Regions from separate parts of the Pseudomonas sp. MDT1-16 genome, predicted to be linked through region 1. Evidence: predicted binding sites of a transcription regulator. Region 1 holds the regulator's gene; each other region holds the start of a gene.
What was found. The regulator sigma-54, encoded in region 1, starts transcription at its own class of promoters, with help from an activator protein. The targets are predictions, from matches to a motif close to ANTGGCATNNANNTTGCTNT.

Region 1 (3,238 bases):
ACTTCGGTGGGCAACCTCGCCTACTTCGAGCAACTGCAAACAGCAGGCGATACAAAGCCGGTTCAAGGCTATGGCGTCACTATCCAGTACCACGCCTCGCAAGACCGTGTCGTGCTGATCGACCGCGCCAAGGTCATCGACAAGGACGGCAACGTGACCCAAGGCGAGAAAATCGTCTATGACACCAACAAAAAGCTCGCCAGCGCCGGTCGCGCTACGGGCAGCAAGGTCACCGAGTCGCGTCCGCGGATCGACATGGTGATCCAGCCGAAAAAGAAAACCGAAGAGCAAAAGGCCCCGTAATGGCAACTCTGAAAGCTCAGCATCTGGCCAAGAGCTACAAGAGCCGTCAGGTCGTGCGCGACGTCAGCCTGTCCATCGACAGCGGTCAGATCGTCGGCCTGCTAGGCCCCAATGGCGCCGGCAAGACCACCTGCTTCTACATGATTGTCGGTCTGGTACAAGCCGATCAGGGCCGCGTACTGATTGACGATCTGGATGTCAGCCACCAGCCTATGCACGGTCGTGCAAAGGCCGGTATCGGCTATCTTCCGCAAGAAGCATCGATCTTCCGCAAACTCTCGGTAGCTGACAACATCATGGCAATCCTCGAGACCCGCAAGGAGCTCGACAAGACCGGTCGTCGCAAAGAGCTGGAAAGCCTGCTGCAGGAATTCCACATCAGCCACATCCGCGACAACCTCGGCATGAGTCTGTCCGGGGGTGAACGCCGCCGTGTGGAAATCGCCAGGGCACTGGCCACCAACCCGAAATTCATCCTCCTCGACGAACCATTCGCCGGCGTGGACCCGATTTCGGTGGGCGACATCAAGCAGATCATCTATCACCTCAAGGCCAAGGGCATTGGTGTGCTGATCACTGACCACAACGTTCGTGAAACCCTGGATATCTGCGAAACCGCCTACATCGTCAACGATGGCCAGCTGATAGCTGAAGGTGACTCTGCCACCATCCTGGCCAACGATCTGGTCAAGGAAGTGTACCTGGGCCATGAATTCCGCCTGTAAGCACTAAGGTGCCTGGCTAGTCGACCGAACGCTTGTCTCGATAAAAATGAATACTTTTTTATTGTTACAGCGCTCTAGGCAAACGTTGCAGTTTCAGGCATATAATTTGCTTATGTTTGGCGCTCCGGCGCCCTGTAGTGGATGGCGCATGTGCGCCGGCGAATAAGGTGTTAAGCCCCTGCCATGAAACCATCGCTAGTCTTGAGAATGGGCCAGCAGCTGACGATGACACCGCAGCTGCAACAGGCCATCCGCCTGCTCCAATTGTCGACCCTGGACCTGCAACAGGAAATCCAGGAGGCCCTGGAGTCCAATCCGATGCTCGAACGCCAGGAAGAAGGCGACGACTTCGATAACGCCGACCCCTTGGCCGACAAAGCGGAACAGCCACCCAACGCCGATGTTTCGGAACCCTCCTACCAGGAAACCGCCCCGACGGTGGACAACCTCGAGGAAGGTGACTGGAACGAGCGCATTCCCAACGAGCTGCCTGTCGACACCGCGTGGGAAGACGTCTACCAGACCAGCGCCAGCAGCCTGCCGAGTAACGATGACGACGAGTGGGATTTCACCACCCGTACATCGGCCGGCGAAAGCCTGCAAAGCCACCTGCTGTGGCAACTGAACCTGGCACCGATGTCCGACACTGATCGCCTGATTGCCGTGACCCTGATCGACTGCATCAACAATCAGGGCTACCTGGACGAAACCCTCGAGGAGATTCTCGAAGCCTTCGATCCGGAACTGGACATCGAACTGGACGAAATCGAAGCCGTCCTGCACCGCATCCAGCAATTCGAACCCGCTGGCATCGGCGCCCGCAACCTGGGCGAATGCCTGCTGCTGCAATTGCGTCAGTTGTCCGCCAAGACCCCTTGGCTGGTGGAGGCCAAACGCCTGGTCACCGATTACATCGACCTGCTCGGCAGCCGCGATTACAGCCAGCTGATGCGTCGCATGAAGCTCAAGGAAGATGAACTGCGCCAAGTGATTGAACTGGTCCAGAGCCTCAACCCGCGCCCAGGCTCGCAGATCGAGTCCAGCGAAGCCGAATACGTCGTTCCCGACGTGATCGTACGCAAGGACAACGAGCGCTGGCTGGTGGAACTGAACCAGGAATCCGTGCCACGACTGCGGGTCAATGCTCAATACGCCGGTTTCGTGCGCCGCGCCGACACCAGCGCCGACAACACCTTCATGCGCAATCAGTTGCAAGAGGCCCGCTGGTTCATCAAGAGCCTGCAAAGCCGCAACGAAACCCTGATGAAAGTAGCCACTCAGATCGTCGAGCATCAGCGCGGCTTTCTTGAATACGGTGACGAAGCCATGAAACCGCTGGTCCTGCATGACATCGCCGAAGCGGTGGGCATGCACGAATCGACGATTTCTCGGGTGACCACGCAGAAATTCATGCATACCCCACGGGGCATATATGAACTGAAATACTTTTTCTCCAGTCACGTCAGCACCTCTGAGGGCGGTGAATGCTCGTCTACGGCGATCCGCGCGATCATCAAAAAACTGGTTGCCGCGGAAAATCAGAAAAAGCCGTTGAGTGACAGCAAGATCGCTGGTTTACTGGAGGCACAAGGCATTCAGGTGGCTCGCCGCACCGTCGCCAAGTACCGCGAATCCCTCGGGATCGCGCCTTCGAGCGAACGCAAGCGGTTGATGTAGAGCCACGCCACAGCGTTCCAGTGGCAGGCATTTCTGCCTGCCGCTTTATGCACTGGCAACGAAGGAGAGCTGTATGCAAGTCAACATCAGTGGACACCAACTGGAAGTGACCGAACCTCTTCGCACCTACATCGGCGAAAAACTCGAACGATTAGAGAGGCATTTCGACAAGATCACCAACGTGCAAGTCACGATGACGGTCGAAAAGCTCAAGCAGAAAATCGAAGCCACGCTGCATATTCCCGGCAATGAAGTGGTCGCAAATGCGGAGCATACCGACATGTACGCGGCGATCGACGCACTGACCGACAAGCTGGATAAACAACTCAAAAAGCATAAGGAAAAGACCCAAAGCCTCCTCCAGGGCGCGACCGGTCGTTAACACTCCCAACCCATGATCCGACTTGAAAGCATCCTGACCCCCGGCCGTTCCCTCGTGAACGTGCCGGGCGGCAGTAAAAAGAAAGCCCTCGAGCAAATTGCCAACCTTATCCACCGCGAAGTGCCGGATCTGGCGATGCAGGATGTCTTCG
Region 2 (3,238 bases), 500 kb from region 1:
GTCGCGACGTTGGCGATGTTGTTGCCGGTTACGTCCAGTTGTTTGTTGGCTGCATAGAGACCGCTAAGGCCGATATTGAAAGACATATTCCACTCCTTTGTGCCGTGTTAGCCGGCTCTACATACCAATGGTTTTAACTTTGGACAGGGCGATGCTGCCCAGCCCGGCCAGATTGAGCATCAACTCACCGCCGGTCTGGCTGATGGTCACGCTGTTGACCGTTGCTGGCAGGTTGGTGATCAGCGATACCGCCTTGCTATCGATGGTCGTCGATGCCGCGAAGGTGTAAGTGCCCGACGCCAGGGCTTTACCCGCAGAGTCCTTGCCGTCCCAGATGAAGCTGGAATTGCCGGTTGCCTGAGCCCCTAGATCGATGGTGCGAACAAGCTTGCCCTCCGCGTCCGTGATCTTCACCGTAACTCCCGCCACCGACGCCGGGAGCACGACCTCACCGCTAAACGACTTCGAGGTATCGACCACGGCTTTGCTTCCCGGTGCGATGACCGAGCGCCCCACCAGCGACGAGGCTTGCAACGCCTGCGACGAGCTGTTGCTGGCGGCAATTTTGCTCACGCTGGTGTTGAGCGTAGTGATCCCTTCCAGACTACTGAACTGCGCCAACTGAGCCACGAACTCACCGTTGTCCTGCGGTTCGAGCGGGTTCTGGTTTTTCAGCTGGGTCACCAGCAGTTGCAGGAACGCGTCCTTGCCCAGGGACTGCTTGCCGGTGGCGCTGTTCGTCGCGGACGCCAGGCCATCGGCACTGGTGTTGGTCTTGGTCTTGACCGAAGAGTTGGCCAAGATGTCTTTGAGGCTAGGGCCACTGGTGGTATCGGTAATACTCATCTGAGTCGCCCCTTATCACTGACCGAGGGTCAGGACCTTCTGCATCATGGTTTTGGCGGTGTTCATCATTTCGGCGTTGGTCTGGAACGAGCGGCTCGCGGAAATCATGTCAGCCATTTCTTCCACCACGTTGACGTTCGGGTAGTAGACGTAGCCCTTGCCGTCGGCCGCCGGATGGTTCGGCTCGTAGCGCGCCTCAAGGTTGCTCTGGTCTTCGACTACGCCAAGCACTTGCACACCTTGACCGGCCGCGTCCTGGCTCTGGAACAGCGAATCGCTGCCGCCGCTCTGGCCGCCCTGGAACATGGTGGCAAATACCGGGTGCCGTGCACGGTAGGTCTGGTCGATGCTCGAGGAGACGGTCTCGGCGTTGGCGATGTTACTGGCGACGGTGTTCAAGCGAGTGGTCTGGGCACTCATGCCGCTACCGGCAATGTTGAAAACACTGGATAGAGACATGGCTTACTCTCCGCGCAGGGCTGATACCAGCCCTTTGAATTTGCTGTTGAGCAGGGTGAAGCTGGCCTGGAAGCCGACGGCGTTTTCCGCGTAGTTCGACTGCTCAAGCTGGGCGTCCACGGTGTTCTGGTCGATCGACGGTTGCATCGGCGTGCGATACAGCAGCGACTCGTCGCCATTGCCCAGTCCTTCGGCTTCGATATGACGGTTGTTGGTCATGTTCAAGGCGAAAGTGCCGCTCTTGGTCTTCTCATTCTGCTCGGCGAGCACTTTCGAGAAGTCCAGATCCCGAGCCTTGTAGTTCGGGGTGTCGGCATTGGCGATGTTGTTGGCCAGGACTTCGGCACGCTGAGCGCGGTAGCCCAGGGCTTGTTCGTGGATACCGAGCGCTTTATCGAAGCTGATGCTCATGTCGGGAAACCTTCGGGTGACCTGATTTTTCGTAACAGAGACATAGCAAGCGGCGTGCCAATTCAAAAAAGGCCGTAAACCGGGGCTATGCGGGCAGTGGCAACGTGGCAATGCCAGAAAAGCGGCAACCGATTTCCGCCGCCTGCCGCTTTTCTGCCGCTCGCCTCCCAAAAATCGCAGGCAAAAAAAAACGGGAGCCCCTGAGGACTCCCGTTTTTTTATACCGTCAACGAATCACTTCGCCTGGTAAATGATCCCCGGGCTGCATTGGACCATTTGGTAATGGTCCGGCAAACCGTTCAGCGCCTCGGAAGCACCGAGGAACAGATAACCGCCTGGCTTCAACGTGCTGTGAATGCGCAACAGGATGTCCTTCTTCACCTCGGCGGAGAAGTAGATCAGCACGTTGCGGCAGAACACGATGTCGAACTTGCCGAGGCTCGCGTAGCTGTCCAGCAGGTTGAACGAGCGAAACTCCACCCGGCTCTTGATCGGCGCCTTGATGGCCCAGCGCCCCGGCCCTTTCGGGTCGAAGTAACGCTGAAGGCGCTCGGGCGACAGACCACGGCCGATGGCCAGGCTGTCGTACTCGCCGGTCTTGCAGTTGGTCAGCATGGTGCCGGACAGGTCGGTGGCAACGATTTGCACGCCCATCTTCAACTGGCCCATGTTCACGCGCTCGAACTCATCGATCGACATCGACAGCGAATACGGTTCCTGACCCGACGAACACGCCGCCGACCAGATCCGCAGACGCTGGCCAGGGGCGGCCTTGATCGCGGCGGGCAGCACCTTGTTCTTCAAGACTTCAAACGGATAGGTGTCACGAAACCACAGGGTTTCGTTGGTGGTCATGGCATCCACCACCATCTCGCGCAAACCGCTGCGTGGCTGGGTCTGGATGCGCTGGACCAGCTCACCCAGGGACTTGATGCCTTGCTGTTCCATCAGTTTGTTGAGACGGCTCGAGACCAGGTATTGCTTGTTTTCACCGAGCAAAATGCCACAGGCTTTTTCCAGGAAGACCCGGAACTGTTCAAAATCCAAATTACCCGTAGACAAAGATGCCGCCTCTTAAATCGTGTTAACCGCCAGGGGCAGAAGGCCCCTAGCTGATGTCTGCTGCTTTGATCCGGTTGACTACCCGGGATGCCAGGTCATCAGGACGGAATTTGGCAAGGAAGTCATCGGCACCGACCTTCTTGACCATCGCCTGATTGAATACACCCGACAACGAAGTATGCAGGATGATGTGAAGCTTTTGCATGCGAGGGTCGCTGCGGATCTCGGCCGTGAGGGTGTACCCGTCCATCTCCGGCATCTCGATGTCGGAAATCATCATCAGGAACTCCTCTTCCGGCTTCTTGCCCTCGTCGACCAGCTTGCGCAGGTAATCCAGCGCTTGCCGACCGTCGTTCAACGCCACCACTTCGACACCGACCGTCTGCAGGCAACGGGTCACCTGCTTGCGCGCCACCGACGAGTCATCGACCGTCAAAACCCGCAAGGACAACGCCTTGTG
Region 3 (3,238 bases), 680 kb from region 1:
GTTTGGCGTTCTCGAGCGCACGCTCAAGCACTGCCATGTCGAACTGTTGTTCTTCGTACTCCACGCGCGGACGCTTGGCGTGGGTCTTGGGGTTCACCGAGATGACCCCGCAGTATTCCGGCATGTGCTTGGCGAAGTCGGCAGTACCGATTTCGTTGGCCAGGTCGATGATGTCCTGCTTGTGACTGGCGATCAGCGGACGCAAGACCAGCTTGTCGGTCACGCAGTCGATCACGGACAGGTTCGGCAGCGTCTGGCTCGACACCTGGGAAATCGCTTCGCCGGTGACCAGCGCATCAATGTCCAGCCGATCGGCAATACGGGAAGCAGCGCGCAACATCATACGCTTCAAAACTACACCCATATGACTGTTATCGACTTTACCGAGAATTTCTCCCAGTACTTCCTCGAACGGCACACTCACAAATAACACGCGCTGGGAGCTGCCGTACTTCTTCCAGATGAAGTGCGCGACTTCCATAACGCCCAGTTCATGGGCCCGTCCGCCCAGGTTGAAGAAGCAAAAATGGCTCATCAGCCCGCGGCGCATGATCTGGTAAGCGGCGACGGTGGAATCGAAACCGCCAGACATCAGCACAAGTGTCTGTTCCAGGGCACCCAGCGGATAACCGCCGATGCTGTTGTGCTGGTCGTGGATCACAAACAACCGTTTGTCGCGAATCTCGATACGAACTTCGATTTCCGGCTCTTTCAGCGAAATTCCGGCGGCGCCGCACTGACGACGCAGTTGGCTGCCGACGTATTTCTCGACATCCATCGAGCTGAATTCGTGCTTGCCGGCACGCTTGCAGCGCACCGAAAAAATCTTCCCGGCCAACGCATCACCGAAGTGCTGCTTGCACTTGGCGACGATGTCGTCGAAGTCGCCCAGCGGGTATTCGTCGACCTGCAGGAAATGCGCGATGCCCGGCATGCAGCTCAGGCGCTCGGTCATCTCCTTCAGGGCTTTGGGCTCGCTGACGCGGGTTTCCAGCTCGAGATTGTCCCACACACCGTTCACCACCACAGCCGGGTCCAGGTCGCGGAGCACGGTACGGATGTTTTTGGCCAACTGGCGGATGAAACGCATCCGTACCGGGCGGCTCTTGATGGTGATCTCGGGGAAGACTTTTACGATTAGTTTCATGAAAACAGCGCGCGCTGGGCCAGCCGAAAAAGGGGGGCGCGGATTATAGCGGAAATTGCTCAAGGTTTAACCAGTTAATGTGCAGAAGGTTTTGCGCGCACCAAAACAGGTCATTTGTTGAGTTTAACGCTACATTACGGGGCGCGATTTCCAGTTCTACCCTGCTTTGTTCCTTTATTAAGCGTGATATTGGGGCAAAAAACCCATGGTGGGGCACTGGCATGCAATTTGCTCCCTTGTGAGGCAGGTTGCCTTGGCAGAGTATTCGCGCCGGCATCACCCACATTCCAAGGGCATCCACTACTAAGCCCGAAGCCACCCGGAGGACACTATGTCGAAGTCGGTTCAACTCATCAAAGATCATGACGTCAAATGGATTGATCTGCGCTTCACGGACACCAAAGGCACTCAGCACCACGTGACCATGCCGGCTCGCGACGCGCTGGATGACGCTTTCTTTGAAGAAGGCAAAATGTTCGACGGTTCCTCCATCGCCGGCTGGAAAGGCATCGAAGCCTCCGACATGATCCTGCTGCCGGACGACAGCACTGCCGTTCTCGACCCGTTCACCGAAGATCCAACGCTGATCATCGTTTGCGACGTAATCGAGCCTTCGACCATGCAAGGCTACGATCGCGACCCACGCGCGATCGCCAAGCGTGCCGAGGAGTACCTGAAGTCGACCGGTATCGGTGACACCGTATTTGTGGGTCCAGAGCCTGAGTTCTTCATCTTCGATCAGGTGAAGTTCAAGTCCGACATTTCCGGCTCGATGTTCAAAATCTTCTCCGAACAAGGTTCGTGGATGTCCGACCAAGACATCGAAGGCGGCAACCATGGCCACCGCCCAGGCATCAAAGGTGGTTACTTCCCGGTTCCACCGTTCGACCACGACCACGAAATCCGTACCTCCATGTGCAACGCCATGGAAGAAATGGGCTTGGTCATCGAAGTTCACCACCACGAAGTGGCGACTGCCGGTCAGAACGAAATCGGTGTGAAGTTCAACACCCTGGTAGCCAAGGCTGACGAAGTTCAGACCCTGAAGTACTGCGTACACAACGTGGCTGTCGCTTATGGCCGCACCGCAACCTTCATGCCTAAGCCTCTGTACGGCGACAACGGCTCGGGTATGCACGTTCACCTGTCCATCGCCAAAGATGGCAAGAACACCTTCGCTGGCGAAGGCTATGCCGGCCTGTCCGATACCGCTCTGTTCTTCATCGGCGGCATCATCAAGCACGGTAAGGCCCTGAACGGCTTCACCAACCCGTCGACCAACTCCTACAAGCGTCTGGTCCCAGGTTTCGAAGCACCGGTAATGCTGGCCTACTCGGCTCGCAACCGTTCCGCTTCGATCCGTATTCCTTACGTGTCCAGCCCTCGCGCTCGCCGTATCGAAGCTCGCTTCCCGGATCCGGCAGCCAACCCGTACCTGGCCTTCGCTGCCCTGGTAATGGCTGGCCTGGACGGTATCCAGAACAAGATCCACCCTGGCGATGCTGCTGACAAAAACCTGTATGACCTGCCGCCTGAAGAGGCGAAAGAGATCCCACAAGTTTGCGGCAGCCTGAAAGAAGCCCTGGAAGAGCTGGACAAAGGTCGTGCGTTCCTGACCAAAGGCGGCGTTTTCAGCGACGACTTCATCGACGCTTACATCGCCCTGAAAAGCGAAGAAGAAATCAAAGTACGTACCTTCGTACACCCACTGGAATACGAGCTGTACTACAGCTGCTAATCCGGTAGCGCCGGCTCCACGCGGCGTGACAAAAAGAGGCCTCCTTCGGGAGGCCTTTTTTGTGGGCGCTCGTTCCCACGCTCTGCGTTGGTACAATCATAACGCGGCTGTTTATGTGAGCGGATGTTGGGTAGGTTGGGCTAACCGGCACCACTCGCCTATGCTGCAATCCAACGCGTTCGTTTCTGGTCGATTTTATGGGTCGTGGTTTTCTATTCATCTTGCTGGTGATCGCCCTGCCCGCTGCAGCGCAGATCTATAAGTACACCGACGCCGACGGCAACACCGCCTACAGCAATCAACCGCCCGACGGTGTTAAAGCTCAACCGGTCGAATTGCCTCCGCTCAACAGT

Region 2: a site for sigma-54 is predicted at 1,759-1,778, ahead of flgB (flagellar basal body rod protein FlgB). Genes of this name have one in related genera too.
Region 3: a site for sigma-54 is predicted at 1,363-1,382, ahead of glnA (glutamate--ammonia ligase). Genes of this name have one in related genera too.

Annotation. Positions count from the first base shown of each region.
Region 1 covers NZ_CM142717.1:1,246,083-1,249,320, reverse strand. The annotation lists gene lptA (lipopolysaccharide transport periplasmic protein LptA) at 1-303, shown strand, start outside; gene lptB (LPS export ABC transporter ATP-binding protein) at 303-1,028, shown strand; gene ACYZT3_RS05510 (RNA polymerase factor sigma-54) at 1,212-2,705, shown strand; gene hpf (ribosome hibernation-promoting factor, HPF/YfiA family) at 2,779-3,087, shown strand; gene ptsN (PTS IIA-like nitrogen regulatory protein PtsN) at 3,100-3,238, shown strand, end outside.
Region 2 covers NZ_CM142717.1:1,747,675-1,750,912, reverse strand. The annotation lists gene flgE (flagellar hook protein FlgE) at 1-86, opposite strand, end outside; gene flgD (flagellar hook assembly protein FlgD) at 118-846, opposite strand; gene flgC (flagellar basal body rod protein FlgC) at 862-1,305, opposite strand; gene flgB (flagellar basal body rod protein FlgB) at 1,309-1,716, opposite strand; gene cheR (protein-glutamate O-methyltransferase CheR) at 1,951-2,778, opposite strand; gene ACYZT3_RS07865 (chemotaxis protein CheV) at 2,825-3,238, opposite strand, start outside.
Region 3 covers NZ_CM142717.1:569,247-572,484, reverse strand. The annotation lists gene thiI (tRNA uracil 4-sulfurtransferase ThiI) at 1-1,147, opposite strand, end outside; gene glnA (glutamate--ammonia ligase) at 1,479-2,885, shown strand; gene ACYZT3_RS02605 (DUF4124 domain-containing protein) at 3,083-3,238, shown strand, end outside.